DNA from 3 places in the Amycolatopsis sp. N2S4-7 genome. Region 1 is predicted to be linked to each of the others. Evidence: riboswitches for the same ligand, from Rfam matches in the RefSeq annotation. Region 1 holds a riboswitch; each other region holds the start of a gene.

The links. A riboswitch is a leader RNA that binds a small molecule or an ion and turns the genes downstream of it on or off. The one in region 1 is predicted to bind thiamine pyrophosphate.
Region 2: linked by a shared signal. The riboswitch ahead of thiC (phosphomethylpyrimidine synthase ThiC) and the one ahead of ACH54P_RS36540 (thiamine ABC transporter substrate-binding protein) in region 1 are both predicted to bind thiamine pyrophosphate.
Region 3: linked by a shared signal. The riboswitch ahead of thiO (glycine oxidase ThiO) and the one ahead of ACH54P_RS36540 (thiamine ABC transporter substrate-binding protein) in region 1 are both predicted to bind thiamine pyrophosphate.

The regions. Positions count from the first base shown of each region.
Region 1 is NZ_CP172299.1:7,693,364-7,697,858, forward strand. Features, by position in the region: gene ychF (redox-regulated ATPase YchF) at 1-760, shown strand, start outside; gene ACH54P_RS36535 (4a-hydroxytetrahydrobiopterin dehydratase) at 1,329-1,613, opposite strand; TPP riboswitch at 1,646-1,752, shown strand; gene ACH54P_RS36540 (thiamine ABC transporter substrate-binding protein) at 1,774-2,826, shown strand; gene ACH54P_RS36545 (ABC transporter permease) at 2,802-4,427, shown strand; gene ACH54P_RS36550 (ABC transporter ATP-binding protein) at 4,427-4,495, shown strand, end outside.
Region 2 is NZ_CP172299.1:7,054,497-7,058,991, reverse strand. Features, by position in the region: gene ACH54P_RS33490 (glycoside hydrolase family 15 protein) at 1-794, opposite strand, end outside; gene ACH54P_RS33485 (LysE family translocator) at 955-1,548, shown strand; gene ACH54P_RS33480 (S1C family serine protease) at 1,628-2,539, shown strand; TPP riboswitch at 2,588-2,709, shown strand; gene thiC (phosphomethylpyrimidine synthase ThiC) at 2,703-4,340, shown strand; gene thiD (bifunctional hydroxymethylpyrimidine kinase/phosphomethylpyrimidine kinase) at 4,337-4,495, shown strand, end outside.
Region 3 is NZ_CP172299.1:7,045,745-7,050,239, reverse strand. Features, by position in the region: gene ACH54P_RS33440 (hypothetical protein) at 1-103, opposite strand, end outside; gene ACH54P_RS33435 (MarR family winged helix-turn-helix transcriptional regulator) at 192-620, opposite strand; gene ACH54P_RS33430 (thiazole synthase) at 718-1,476, opposite strand; gene thiS (sulfur carrier protein ThiS) at 1,478-1,678, opposite strand; gene thiO (glycine oxidase ThiO) at 1,678-2,751, opposite strand; TPP riboswitch at 2,745-2,850, opposite strand; gene thiE (thiamine phosphate synthase) at 2,882-3,541, shown strand; gene ACH54P_RS33410 (hypothetical protein) at 3,733-4,458, opposite strand.

The DNA of each region.
Region 1 (4,495 bases):
CGACCCCGACGTGGTGCACGTCGACGGCCGGATCGACCCGTCGAGCGACATCGAGACGATCAACACCGAGCTGATCCTCGCCGACCTGCAGACGCTGGACAAGGCCCTGCCGCGGCTGGAGAAGGAAGCGCGGACGAAGAAGGAGAACAAGCCCGCGCTGGACAACGCCCAGAGGGCGAAGGAGATCCTCGACGCCGGGCGGACGCTCTTCCAGGCGCAGAAGGAGGTCGACTTCGAGGCGTTGCGGGAGCTGAGCCTGCTCACCACGAAGCCGTTCCTGTACGTCTTCAACGCCGACGAGTCGGTGCTCACCGACGAGGCCCGCCGCGAGGAGCTGACGAAGCTGGTCGCGCCCGCGGACGCGGTGTTCCTCGACGCGAAGGTCGAGGCGGAGCTGCTGGAGCTGGACGACGAGGAGTCGGTCCGCGAGCTGCTCGAGTCGGTCGGCCAGCCGGAGCCGGGGCTCTATTCGCTGGCCCGTGCCGGCTTCCACACGCTCGGCCTGCAGACGTACCTGACGGCGGGCCCCAAGGAATCGCGCGCCTGGACGATCCCGCAGGGTGCGACGGCCCCCCAGGCGGCGGGCGTGATCCACACGGACTTCGAGCGCGGCTTCATCAAGGCGGAGATCGTCTCGTACGACGACCTGATGGAGGCCGGCTCGATGGCGGCGGCCCGCGCGGCGGGCAAGGTCCGCATGGAGGGCAAGGACTACGTCATGACCGACGGCGACGTGGTCGAATTCCGCTTCAACGTGTGAGCCGGGCGCTCACCCGGGTCGAGCGGGCCGCGGCGGACGTCCCGGATGCCGCGGAACTGCGGGCGCAGGCGGCCGAGTTCCCGCCGACCGAGCGGATCCGCCCGGCGGGCTGACAGACGAGTACGCCGCCGCTCTGGAGGTCAGGGCGACGGCGCTCGAACTGCGGCTGCTGCGCGGACTAGCCGAGCACACCCAGCAGCACGATGGCGATCAACACCACCGCGGGGGCGAGGGCGTTGATCCAGGCGCGCTGGGCGGCGGGCAGAGTGCTGTTCATGGGCGTTTTCCCTACGGGCGGGCCGATGCTTCCGCAGGGACAGCGCACTGATCATGCCCCGCGTTAGCCGCTGTGATCAAGCTCACCCGTGACCAGGGAAAACGCCGTTCAGCCGTCCAGGTGGCGGCGGTTGCGGGCGGTGAACCAGAGCACGCCTCCGGCTGCCGCCACCATGGCTGCGAACGCCGCCGAACCGACCACGATTGCCTGAGTCATCTCGTCTCCCTCCCGAAGGTTCCGGTAACCGAGAGACGTCGAACCCGGGCGAAAGTTCACCCAGAGTTACCAGGATCACAGTCCGGCGAGCACCGCATCGATCTGGGCCGCCAGGTCGAAGTCCTTCGCGGTCAGCCCGCCCGCCGAATGCGTGCTCAGGCGGAAGGTGAGCGTGCGCCAGCGGATGTCGATGTCCGGGTGGTGGTCGGCCTCTTCGGCGAGGACCGCCACCCGGTCCACCACCTCGATCGCCTGCGGGAAGCTCGCCAGCTCCACCTCGCGGGAGATGACGGACCCGGATCGGGTCCAGCCCGCACCCAACCGTCCGTCGGCCTCGGAGTCGCTCAAGATTTCCGTCATGTCTCCATGGTCGTACGTCCTGGACTACGCTGCACGGTTGCCACGGGAGTCCGGTCAGCCGGGCTGAGAGGCGGGTCACCCGCGACCGTTCGCACCTGACCGGATCATGCCGGCGAAGGGAGGGCTCGACCTCCTCGTCCGGCGAAGTGCAGGAGGGTAGATGAAACGCAGGGCTGTTCGCGCCGCGACGGCCGTCGCCGCCGTCAGCGCCGTCGCAGCGGCGTGCTCGCTGTCGGACGGTGACGGTGGCACGCAGCAGACGCCCACCGTCACCCTCGTGACGCACGATTCCTTCCTGGCGCCGCAGGAGGTGCTCGACGCCTTCCAGAAGCAGTCGGGCATCAAGGTCTCCGTGCTCAAGCAGGGTGACGCCGGGTCGCTGACCAACAAGCTCGTGCTGACCAAGGCCAACCCGATCGGCGACGTCGCGTACGGCGTCGACTCGACCTTCGCCTCGCGCGCGCTCACCGAGGGCGTCTTCGAGCCGTACACCAGCCCGGAGGCCGACCGCGGGCCGCAGCGCTACGCCGTCGACCCCGAGCACCGGCTGTCCGCCGTCGACGTCGGCGACGTCTGCGTCAACGTCGACACGAACTACTTCACGAGCAAGGGGATCCCGGCGCCGGAGTCGTACGACGACCTCGCCGACCCGAAGTACAAGGACCTGCTGGTCGCCGAGGACCCGGCGACGGCGTCGCCCGGCCTGGCCTTCCTCCTCGGCACCGTCGCGAAGTACGGCGAGGCCGGCTGGAAGGACTACTGGACGAAGCTGAAGGCCAACGGCGTCAAGGTGGTCAGCGGCTGGGAAGAGGCCTACACCAAGGACTTCTCCGGCTCGTCCGGCAAGGGGCCGCGGCCGATCGTCGTCTCGTACGCGTCGTCGCCGGCCGCCGAGGTGGGCGAGGACGGCAAGCCGCGCACCAAGGCGCTGCTCGACACGTGCTACCGGCAGGTCGAGTACGCCGGCGTGCTGGCCAACGGCAAGCAGGCCGAGAACGCGCGCAAGGTCGTCGACTTCCTGCTCTCGCAGCAGTTCCAGGTGACCGTGGCGGCCAACATGTACGTCTACCCGGCGCGCCAGGGCGTCGACCTGCCCGCGGGCTGGGCGCAGGCCGCCCCGCTGCCGCAGAAGCCGCAGACGCTGCCCGCGGACCAGGTGCAGGCCGGACGCGAGAAGTGGATCGGCGAATGGCGCACGCTGGTGCAGTCTTAGCGCCACCGCGGACCGCCCGAGGCATCGGCTTGGCGCTGCTCGGGCTGGCCCCCATCGGGTTCCTGGTGGTGTTCTTCGCCTGGCCGGTGCTGGCCATCGTCGGCCGCGGGTTCGCCGCGGGTGGTCTCGACGTCGTTCTCCGGGACCCGCGGACCTGGCAGCTGGCCGGGTTCACCGTGGCGAGCGCGGCCGCGTCCACGGTCGTCGCGGTGCTGGCCGGGCTGCCGGTGGCGTTCCTGCTGGCCCGCGTGCGGCTGCCCGGCGTCGGCCTCGCGCGGACGCTGGTGCTGGTGCCGTTCGTGCTGCCGACGGTCGTCGTCGGGCTCGCCTTCCGGGCGCTCTGGCCGGACGGCGGCGTGCTGCCGATCGTGCTGGCCAACGCCTTCTTCAACGTCGCCGTCGTCGCGCGGACCGTCGCCGGGCTCTGGTCGCGGCTGGATTCGCGGACGACCGACGCCGCCCGCGCGCTGGGCGCGTCGCCGTGGCGGGCGTTCCGCTCGGTGACGCTTCCCGCGCTGGCCCCGGCGATCGCGTCCGCCGCGGCCGTGGTGTTCCTGTTCTGCGCCACCAGCTTCGGCGTCGTGCTCATCCTCGGCGGCGCCCGCTACCGGACCCTGGAGACCGAGATCTACCTCCGGACGGTCGACCTGCTCGACCTCTCGGGTGCGGCGGCGCTTTCGCTGATCCAGTTCGCCGCCGTGGTGGCCGCGCTGGTCCTCGGCGGCTTGGCGCGCCGGCGCAAGGAGGGGGCCAGGATCGGGGCCACGAAGACGCGGCGCCCTCGTGGTGGCGAGTGGTGGGTCGTCGGCGCGGCGGGTGCCGTGCTCGCCCTCCTGCTGACCCCGATCCTCGCGCTGCTCGCCGAGTCGGTGTCCACTGAGGACGGCTGGAGCCTCGCCGGCTACCGGGCCCTGACGAGCACCGGCGAGAAGGGCGCGCTGCAGGTGTCCGGCTGGGACGCCGCGGTGAACTCGCTGAAGGTGGCCGTCGACGCGACGCTGCTGGCGATGGTGGTCGGCGTGCTCGCGTCCGTGGTGCTGGTGGCCCTGCGCCGGTCGCCCGCGAAGCCCGCGCGCGGGCTCGGCGAGACGATGGACGCCGTGCTGATGCTGCCGCTCGGGGTGTCCGCGGTGACCGTCGGGTTCGGCTACCTGGTGACGCTCGACGCGCTGCCCGGCGACCTCCGGACGTCGCCGTACCTGGTACCGCTGGCCCAGGCCCTGGTGATCATCCCGCTGATCGTGCGGATGGTGCTGCCGGTGCTGCGCGCGGTCGACGTCCGGCTGCGGCAGGCCGCGTCGACGCTCGGCGCGAGCCCGCTGCGGGTGTGGCGGGAGATCGACCTGCCGCTGACGCTGCGGCCGCTCGTCGCCGCCGCCGGGTTCGGCTTCGTCGTCGCGCTCGGCGAGTTCGGTGCGACGAGCTTCCTCGCCCGGCCGACGGCGCCGACGCTGCCGGTCGCGGTCGCGACGCTGATGGCGCGCCCCGGGGAGCTGAACAACCAGATGGCGTACGCCGCGTGCGCGCTGCTGATGCTCGTGACGGTGCTGGCGGTCGCGCTGATCGACCGGCTCGGACGCGGCCGGGTGGGAGAGTTCTGATGGCGCTTTCGGTGCGGGACCTGACCGTCCACTACGGATCGTTCGCGGCGGTCCGCGACGTCCGGCTG
Region 2 (4,495 bases), 640 kb from region 1:
GCGTTGCCGAGCGCGTCGGCGGCCTTCGCGCCCATGCCGAGCGCGAGGGTGACGTGCCGGCCGCGGACGCCGTCGGCCGCGGTCTGCCCGGTCAGCACGACGTTGCCCTTCGCGGCGCTGTCGTACGCGGCGAGCTTGAAGGTCTTCGCGAGCTGGGTGTTGCCGTCGGAGGAACCGGCGTAGCCGACGCTGGTCTTCACGAAGGCGGGCTTCGCGGTGAGCGCGGCGGCGTTCGCGGCGTCCTGCGCGGTGACGGCGTCGCCCTTCCGCGCGGCCGAGTCGTCCGAGCCGTCGTTGGTCAGGTCCGGGTCGGCGACCGCGTAGAGCTGGTAGGGCCGCCCGGTGAGCGACTGGAAGTCGACGTCCACCAGTACCGTCGTGGCGGCCGGGTCGGTGACGTAGGTCTTGCGCAGGCGCCAGCGGTGCTGGTCGTCGGTGATGGTCTGCTCGTAGACCAGGCTGTCGTCGTCGGTCCGGCGCACCTGCTGCGCCTTCGCCGTGTAGTCGGCGACGGCGAAGCTGCGGCCGTCCGTGACGACGAAGTTCATCGACCGGACGCTCGGCGTCGACAGGTCCGGGTAGTAGACCTCGGACATCTGCCCACCCTGGAGGGTGAACCAGACGTTGCTCGACCGGTCACGCGCGGTGCCGAAGCCGGTCTTGTTCGCGGGTAGCCAGCTGGGATGGGCCCCGGGCGCGCCGGGTGCTTCACCGCCGCCCTGTGCCGCTGCCGTCGCCGGGATCAGGCCGGTGACCAGCAGTCCGGCGAGGGCGCCGAACATGAGTTTGCGCATATCAACCCCACAGAAAGAGCGCTTCTGCACCGTTACAGAAGCGCCCAGCAGTCTGCCGCCGATTCCTGGCGGGCGCATGCTCCGATCCGGTGAACCACTAACCGTCACCGGTCCGGTAATGCGGTTGCCCGGCCGCCGGGCCGTGCCACACGATCGGGCGATGCCGAACCTGCTCGCGTTCATCCCCGCCGCGTTCCTCATCGCGATGGTCCCCGGGCCCGCCACGGTCATGCTGATCAAGCAGGCGGCGCGCGGGTCGAAGCGCAACGCCTTCGCGACCATCGCGGGGATCGAGGCCGGGGTCGCGTTCTGGGGGCTCGCCGCCGTCTTCGGGCTGACGGCGTTGCTCGCCGCTTCCCAGACGGCGTACGACATCCTGCGGGTCGCGGGCGCGCTTTTCCTGATCTACCTGGGGATCAAGGCCCTGTTCTTCCGCGGTTCGGGCGCGGAGAAGGAGATTCGGCCGGGCGCGGGCTTCCGCTCCGGCCTCGTCACGAACCTCGGCAACCCCAAGGCGGGCGTGTTCGCGCTGTCGTTCCTGCCGCAGTTCGTCCCCGCCCACGCGGGCTCCGGCGCGCTGCTGGTCTGCGTCGCGGCCTGGATCGTCGTCGACATCGTCTGGTACTCGGCGCTCGCGCTCCTCGTGACCCGCCTCGGGCAGTGGCTGCGGCGCGAGAACGTGAAGCGGTGGCTCGAGCGCACCTCGGGCGGGCTGCTGATCGGCTTCGGCGTCACCGTCGCCCTCGAGAGCTGAGTTTCACCAGCAGCGAACGATGATTCCGCGACCTCGGGCGCACACTTGTAGTACCTGCAACGCTGTAATCGAGGTACACATGGACGAGGCGATGGACGCCTACTCGCGCGCGGTCAGCACGGTCGCCAAGACCGTCACCCCGCACGTCGCCGGGGTTCAGCTCGCGCGCGGCAGCGGCTCGGCCGTCGTCTTCGGCGACGACGGCCACCTGCTCACCAACGCCCACGTCGTCGACGACCACCGGCGCGGGGTCGCGACCTTCGCCGACGGCAGCGAGGTGCCCTTCGACGTCGTCGGCGCCGATCCGCTGTCCGACCTCGCCGTGCTGCGCGCCCGCGGCGAGACGCCGTCGGCCGCCGCGCTCGGGGACGCCGACCGGCTCGTCGTCGGGCAGCTCGTCGTCGCCGTCGGCAGCCCGCTCGGCTTCTCCGGCACCGTCACCGCGGGCGTCGTCAGCGCGCTCGGCCGGGCCCTCCCGGTGCGCCACGGCCGCGCCGGGCGCGTCATCGAGGACGTCATCCAGACCGACGCCGCGCTCAACCCGGGCAACTCCGGCGGCGCGCTCGCCGACTCCGCCGGCCGGGTCGTCGGGATCAACACCGCCGTCGCCGGGGTCGGCCTCGGGCTCGCCGTGCCGATCAACGCGACGACGCGGCGCATCATCGACACGCTCGTCGTCGAAGGCCGGGTGCGGCGCGCGTACCTCGGCGTCGTCGGCGTGCCCGCGCCGCTCCCCGACGACGTCGCCGGGCGCACCGGGCAGAGCGCCGGGCTCCGGGTGCGGGAAGTGGTCGCCGGCGGCCCCGCGGACCGGGCGGGGCTCAAGGCGGGCGACCTCGTGCTGACGGTCGCGCGCACCCGCGTCTCCGACGCGCAGGGCATCCAGCGGCAGCTGTTCGCGGAAGTGATCGGCACCGCACTGCCGATCACCGTGCTGCGCAACGGAGCCATGGTCGACGTCTACGCCACCCCGGCCGAACTGGTCGGGTGAGGTGACCTGACTTGAGTATCGCGCTTCGGCGTGGCATGGTCGGGGGCACAACACCAACGCGGGAGCTCGCGCCATGGCGGGCTGAGAGGGCGACTTGCACTTCGCAGGCGTCGCCGACCGCATGAACCTGACCGGGTAATGCCGGCGTAGGGAGTGAATGTCGTTGACGACACTGGAAAACAATGCTGCCGTCTCCGTGACGACCGGGCCGATCACCGGCTCGCGCAAGGTGTACCACCAGACCGAATCCGGGCTCCGCGTGCCGGCGCGCCGGATCGACCTCTCCAACGGCGAGCACTTCGACGTCTACGACACTTCGGGCCCGTACACCGATCCCGAAGCGGACATCGACGTCCACAGTGGACTGCATCGGCTGCGGGCGGGCTGGGCCGACGGCCGGGAGCACAACACCCAGCTCGGGTGGGCCAAACAGGGTGTCATCACCCGGGAAATGGAGTACATCGCGGCCCGCGAGCGCGTCGAACCCGAGTTCGTGCGCGACGAGGTCGCCCGCGGCCGCGCGGTGATCCCGGTCAACCGGAAGCACCCCGAGTCCGAGCCGATGATCATCGGCAAGAACTTCCTGGTGAAGATCAACGCCAACATGGGCAACTCGGCCGTCTGGTCGTCGGTCGAAGAAGAGGTCGACAAGATGGTGTGGGCGACCCGCTGGGGCGCCGACACGATCATGGACCTGTCCACCGGCAAGCGGATCCACGAGACGCGCGAGTGGATCGTGCGCAACTCGCCGGTCCCGGTCGGCACGGTGCCGATCTACCAGGCCCTCGAAAAGGTCGACGGGGAACCGGAAAAGCTGTCGTGGGAGGTCTACCGCGACACCATCATCGAGCAGTGCGAGCAGGGTGTCGACTACGTCACCGTGCACGCCGGCGTGTTGCTGCGCTACATCCCGCTGACCGCGCGGCGCGTCACCGGGATCGTCAGCCGCGGCGGCTCGATCATGGCCGCGTGGTGCCTCGCGCACCACCAGGAATCGTTCCTGTACACGCACTTCGAGGAACTCTGCGAGATCCTGCGCCAGTACGACGTCACGTTCTCCCTCGGCGACGGCCTGCGTCCCGGCTCGATCGCCGACGCCAACGACCGCGCCCAGTTCGCCGAGCTGGAAACCCTCGGCGAGCTGACGCACATCGCGCGGTCGCACGACGTCCAGGTGATGATCGAGGGCCCCGGGCACGTGCCGATGCACAAGATCAAGGAGAACGTCGAGCTCGAGGAAAGGCTCTGCGGCGAGGCGCCGTTCTACACCCTCGGTCCACTCGCGACGGACATCGCGCCCGCGTACGACCACATCACCTCGGCCATCGGGGCCGCGCAGATCGGCTGGTACGGCACGGCGATGCTGTGCTACGTCACGCCGAAGGAGCACCTCGGCCTGCCGAACCGCGACGACGTCAAGACCGGCGTGATCACGTACAAGATCGCCGCGCACGCCGCCGACCTGGCCAAGGGGCACCAGTACGCGCAGGAATGGGACGACGAGCTGTCGAAGGCGCGGTTCGAGTTCCGCTGGAACGACCAGTTCAACCTCTCGCTCGACCCGGACACCGCCCGCTCGTTCCACGACGAGACGCTGCCCGCGGAGCCGGCCAAGACCGCGCACTTCTGCTCGATGTGCGGGCCGAAGTTCTGCTCGATGCGGATCACGCAGGACGTCCGCAAGTACGCCGAGGAGCACGGTCTGTCCACTGTGGAGGCCATCGAGGCCGGCATGGCGGAGAAGTCGGCCGAGTTCGGCGAGCACGGCAACAAGGTCTACCTGCCCGTGGTGGGGCAGTGACCGGCACTCCCCGGACCGCCCTCACCATCGCCGGATCCGACTCCGGCGGTGGTGCGGGCATCCAGGCGGACCTGCGTACGTTCTTCGCCAACGGCGTGCACGGGCTGGTCGCGCTGACCGCGGTCACCGTGCAGAACTCCCTGGGCGTGCAGGGG
Region 3 (4,495 bases), 650 kb from region 1:
CCATGATGGTCCCCCCGATCACGGCCACGAGAGCGATCACCACGAGCACGCCGCCCATGGGGCCATCGGGAAACCAAATCGCGGCCAGCGTCGAGTCCACCACGCCTACCTCCCCAGGTGTTCCGGTCGACGGTCGACCAGCGTGCGGAGGGAGTACCCGCTCGGCCGGCGCGCCACACCCGAGGCGCGTCCTAGTCGTCCGCGATCAGGGCCTCGAGCGCCGGGATCGCCGCCGTCAGGGCTTCGCGGTGCTCGGGCGAGAGCCGGTCGAGCCGCCGGTTCAGCTCCTGCACCCGGGTCGACCGGACGCCGGAAACCAGCCGCTCGCCCTCCTCGGTCGCCTTCGCCAGCCACGCCCGCCGGTCGACCGGGTCGGACTCCCGGCTGACGTACCCGGCCTCGACCAGGGACGCGATGATCCGCGACATGGTCGCCGCGGCGACGCCCTCCTTGGCCGCGAGGTCACCCAGCCGGAGCTGGCCCGCGTGCACCAGCGTCGCCAGCGCCGAGATGGCGCCGTGGCCCGGCCCGGGCACGCCGGCCTGGCGCAGTGACCGGGACAGCCTCCCGACGGCGAGGTACAACCTGCCCGAGACGTCCTGGACCGAGGTGCTGGTCACGGCTGGCTCCTTCTGCCCTGCCCCGCCGCGGGTGCGCCGGAAAGTGCCGTCCACCTTACGGGTTCGCGGTGCGGGTTCGGCGTGAAGCCACTCCGGTTCACCGGGGTGGACTCGACGCCTGCGCCCAGAAGCGCTGCGGCACCCGACCCGCGCCGCGGGCCAGGCGACCGGCGGCGACGCCCGCCCGCATCGCCGCGGCCATCCGTTCCGGATCCGCCGCCCGGGTGACCGCCGTGGACAGCAGGACGGCGTCGCAGCCGAGCTCCATCGCCAGCGTCGCGTCCGACGCCGTGCCGATTCCGGCGTCCAGGATCACCGGGACGCCCGCCCGCGAAACGATCAGCTCGATGTTGTGCGGATTCCGGATGCCGAGGCCGGTGCCGATCGGCGCGCCCAGCGGCATCACGGCGGCGCAGCCGGCCTCCTCCAGGCGCAGCGCGAGCACCGGGTCGTCGTTCGTGTAGGCGAACACGGTGAACCCGTCGGCGGCCAGCCGTTCGGCGGCGTCGAGGGTTTCGAACGGGTCCGGCAGCAGCGTCCGGTCGTCGGCGTGCACCTCGAGCTTGATGAGATCGGTACCGAGCGCCTCGCGCGCGAGCTGCGCGGTGAGGACGGCTTCGGCGGCCGTGCGGCAGCCCGCGGTGTTCGGCAGCAGCTCGATACCGAGCCGGTTCAGGAGCTCGAGGACGCCGGAGCCGCCTTCGGCGTCGGCGCGGCGCATGGCGACGGTCGTCAGCTCGGTCCCGGACGCGACCAGCGCGCGTTCGAGCACGGCCAGGTTCGCCGCGCCGCCGGTGCCGATGATCAGCCGGGACGTCAGCTTGGTGGTGCCGATGACCAGCGGTTCTTCGTCCATTTCAGCCTCCCTGGACCGCGGTGAGCACGTCGACGCCCGCGCCCTTGGGCACGGCGGTGGTGGGCCAGTCGCTCCGGCGGACGACGACGCCGTCGACCGCGACGGCGATCCCGGGCCGCTGCCCGCCCGTCGCGTCGAGGACGTCCGCGACGGTGGCGCCGTCCGGGAACTCCGTCCACGTCCCGTTGAGCTTGATCTCCATCACACGCGCTCCTTCTGGTGCAGGCGGGCGGGCGAAGCCGCTTCGACGCCTTCGGGCGGCTTTTCCCCCTCGAGCCAGGCGACCACGGCGTCCGCGGTCACGGGGGCCATCAGCAGTCCGTTGCGGTGGTGCCCGGTCGCGGCGTAGACGCCGTCGTCCAGGACGCCGAGGTACGGCAGCGCGTCCCGGCTGCCGGCCCGCAGGCCCGCGGCGGTCTCGGCCAGCTCGTACTCGGTGATCGCGGGGAAGACGCGCTCGGCGCCCTCGATCAGCTCGCGCACGCCGCGCGCGGTGACGGCCTGGTCGAAGCCCGCCTCGTACTGCGTGGCGCCGAGGACGAGCTCCTGGTCACCGCGCGGGACGAGGTAGATCGGGCGGCCCTCGACGACGGCGCGGACGGTGTGCACCGGCGGCGGCAGGCAGCCGCGGCGGGGCTTGAGCCGGAGGATCTCCCCCTTGAGCGGGCGCACGGCGTCGGCGAGCTGCGGGTGCAGCCGCCCGGTCCAGGCGCCCGCGGCGAGCACGACGGCTTCGGCGTCCGGCACGGATCCGACGCGCTCGCGGACGAACCGGACGTCGTGGTTGACGCAGGCCGCGTAGAGCGCGTTGAGCAGTTTCCGGTTGTCCACGGCCAGGTCGCCGGGCACGTGGAGTCCACTTCGGACGGACCCGACCCCGGGCTCGAGGCGCTTGGTCTCCCGGCCGGTGAGCCGGTCCGCGGCGCGGCCGATCGAGCGCAGGTAGCCGGCGAGGATGTCGAGGTGACCGGCGTCGGCGCTGTCGAACGCGACGACCAGCGTCCCGTGACCGGCCAGACCGGGGTCGACGCCCTCCTGGGCCAGGTCGCTCGCGAAGCCGGGCCAGCGGCGAAGGGACTCTTCGCCGAGCCTGAGGACGTCCTCCTCGCCGGGCCAGGCCTCGGTGACCGGCGCGAGCATGCCGCCGGCCAGCCAGGACGCGCCGCCGCGGGCGGGTTCGGGGTCGTAGACCGTGACGGGGTGGCCCTGCCGGGCCGCACGCCACGCCGTGGACAGGCCGATCACGCCGCCGCCCACCACTGCCAGGTTCGTCATGGGATCACGCTCCCTGCGCCGGCATGACCCGGATCAGGTTCCACGGTCGGAGCGGCAGCTCCCTCTCAGCCCGTGCCTCGGGCTCCCGTGCGGACCCCACCACCCTAACGCGGGAGGTACGGTCGCCGCTATGCCCGCCCTTTCCGGTGACAAGATCCGCGCCCGGCTCGACGCCGCGCGCCTGTACCTGTGCACGGACGCCCGCACGGCCCGTGGCGACCTCGCGGAGTTCGCCGACGCGGCGCTGGCCGGCGGCGTCGACGTCATCCAGCTGCGCGACAAGACCGGTGCCCTGGAAGCCGCGGGAGAGATCGCGGCACTGGAGGTGCTGGCCGAGGCGTGCGCGCGGCACGGCGCGCTGCTGTCGGTGAACGACCGCGCGGACGTGGCGCTGGCGGTCGGGGCGGACGTGCTCCACCTGGGCCAGGACGACATCCCCGTGCCGCTGGCCCGCCGGATCCTCGGCGAGGACGTCGTGATCGGCCGGTCGACGCACTCCCTCGACCAGGCGCTCGCGGCCGCCGCGGAGCCCGGCGTGGACTACTTCTGCACGGGCCCGTGCTGGCCGACGCCGACCAAGCCGGGCCGCCCGGCGCCGGGCCTGGACCTGGTCCGTTCGACGGCGGCGGCCGCCCCGGACCGGCCCTGGTTCGCGATCGGCGGCATCGACGCCGAGCGCCTGCCGGAGGTCCTCGACGCGGGCGCGACGCGGATCGTGGTGGTCCGGGCGATCACCGAGGCCGAGGACCCCGCCGCCGCGGCCCGGGCATTGCTGGGCCGACTGCCCTGAGGGGCTCGCCGGGTGGGTGCTCAGGGGTCGTCGGCGGCCCGGGCACTGCTGACCCACCTCACCTGAGGCCCGGGTTCACGGGGGTGGGTGCTCGAGGTCATCGACGGTCCGGGCCTGCTGACCCACCTCACCTGAGGCCCGCGAGGTGGGTGCTCGGGCTCGTCGACGGCCCGCCCGGCCCGCGAGGGGACTCAGGGCGTGGAGGTCGGCGCGGCCTTGCTGGTCGGCGGGGTTGTCGTCGCCGGGGCCGAGGTCGACGGCTGCTGGGTCGTCGTGCTCGGGGTCGTTGTCGGTGACTGGGTCGACGTCGTCGGGGCGGTCGAGGTTTCGGTCGGGCTGGTCGGCGTCTCCGTCGGGGACACCTGGGTGTCGTCCGTCGAGGTCGTGGGGGTCGTGGCCGGGGTCTTGTCCGTCCCGCCGCCACCGCTGCCGAGGATCTTGCCGATGCTCGAACCCGTGCCGCCGCCGATCTGGGTGCCCGTCGCCGACTCGAACCCGACGATCGCCAGGATCGCCACCGCGAACGCCGCCACGCTCGTGCCGATGATCAGCGGCCAGCGCAGCTTCCGCCACCGGCCCGGCCCCTCCTCCGGGGGCTTCGCCAGCTGGACCGTCGGCTGGTCGGTGATCGGCACGTCCGGACCGGCGGGCCCCCGTCGCCGGATGCCGGACGTCGCGAGCTCACGCGCCTTCAGCGCCGCCTCCCGGGTGCGTTGCAGCGAGCGGAGGTACAGCTCGCTGCCGACCGTCGACACCACGCTCGCCACGCCCGCGCCGACCACCGTGCCCGCCACGCCGAGCGTCGAGCCCAGCAGCGCCGCGGTCACCGCCGCCAGCGCCGCCGCCAGTACCTGCGCGATCCGCAGGCCGGACTTTTCTTCCTTCGCTTCGGAAGTCGCTGCGTTCTCCTTGCTCATGGTCCCGATCCGGTAGTAAGTCATCTCCCCTGTCCAA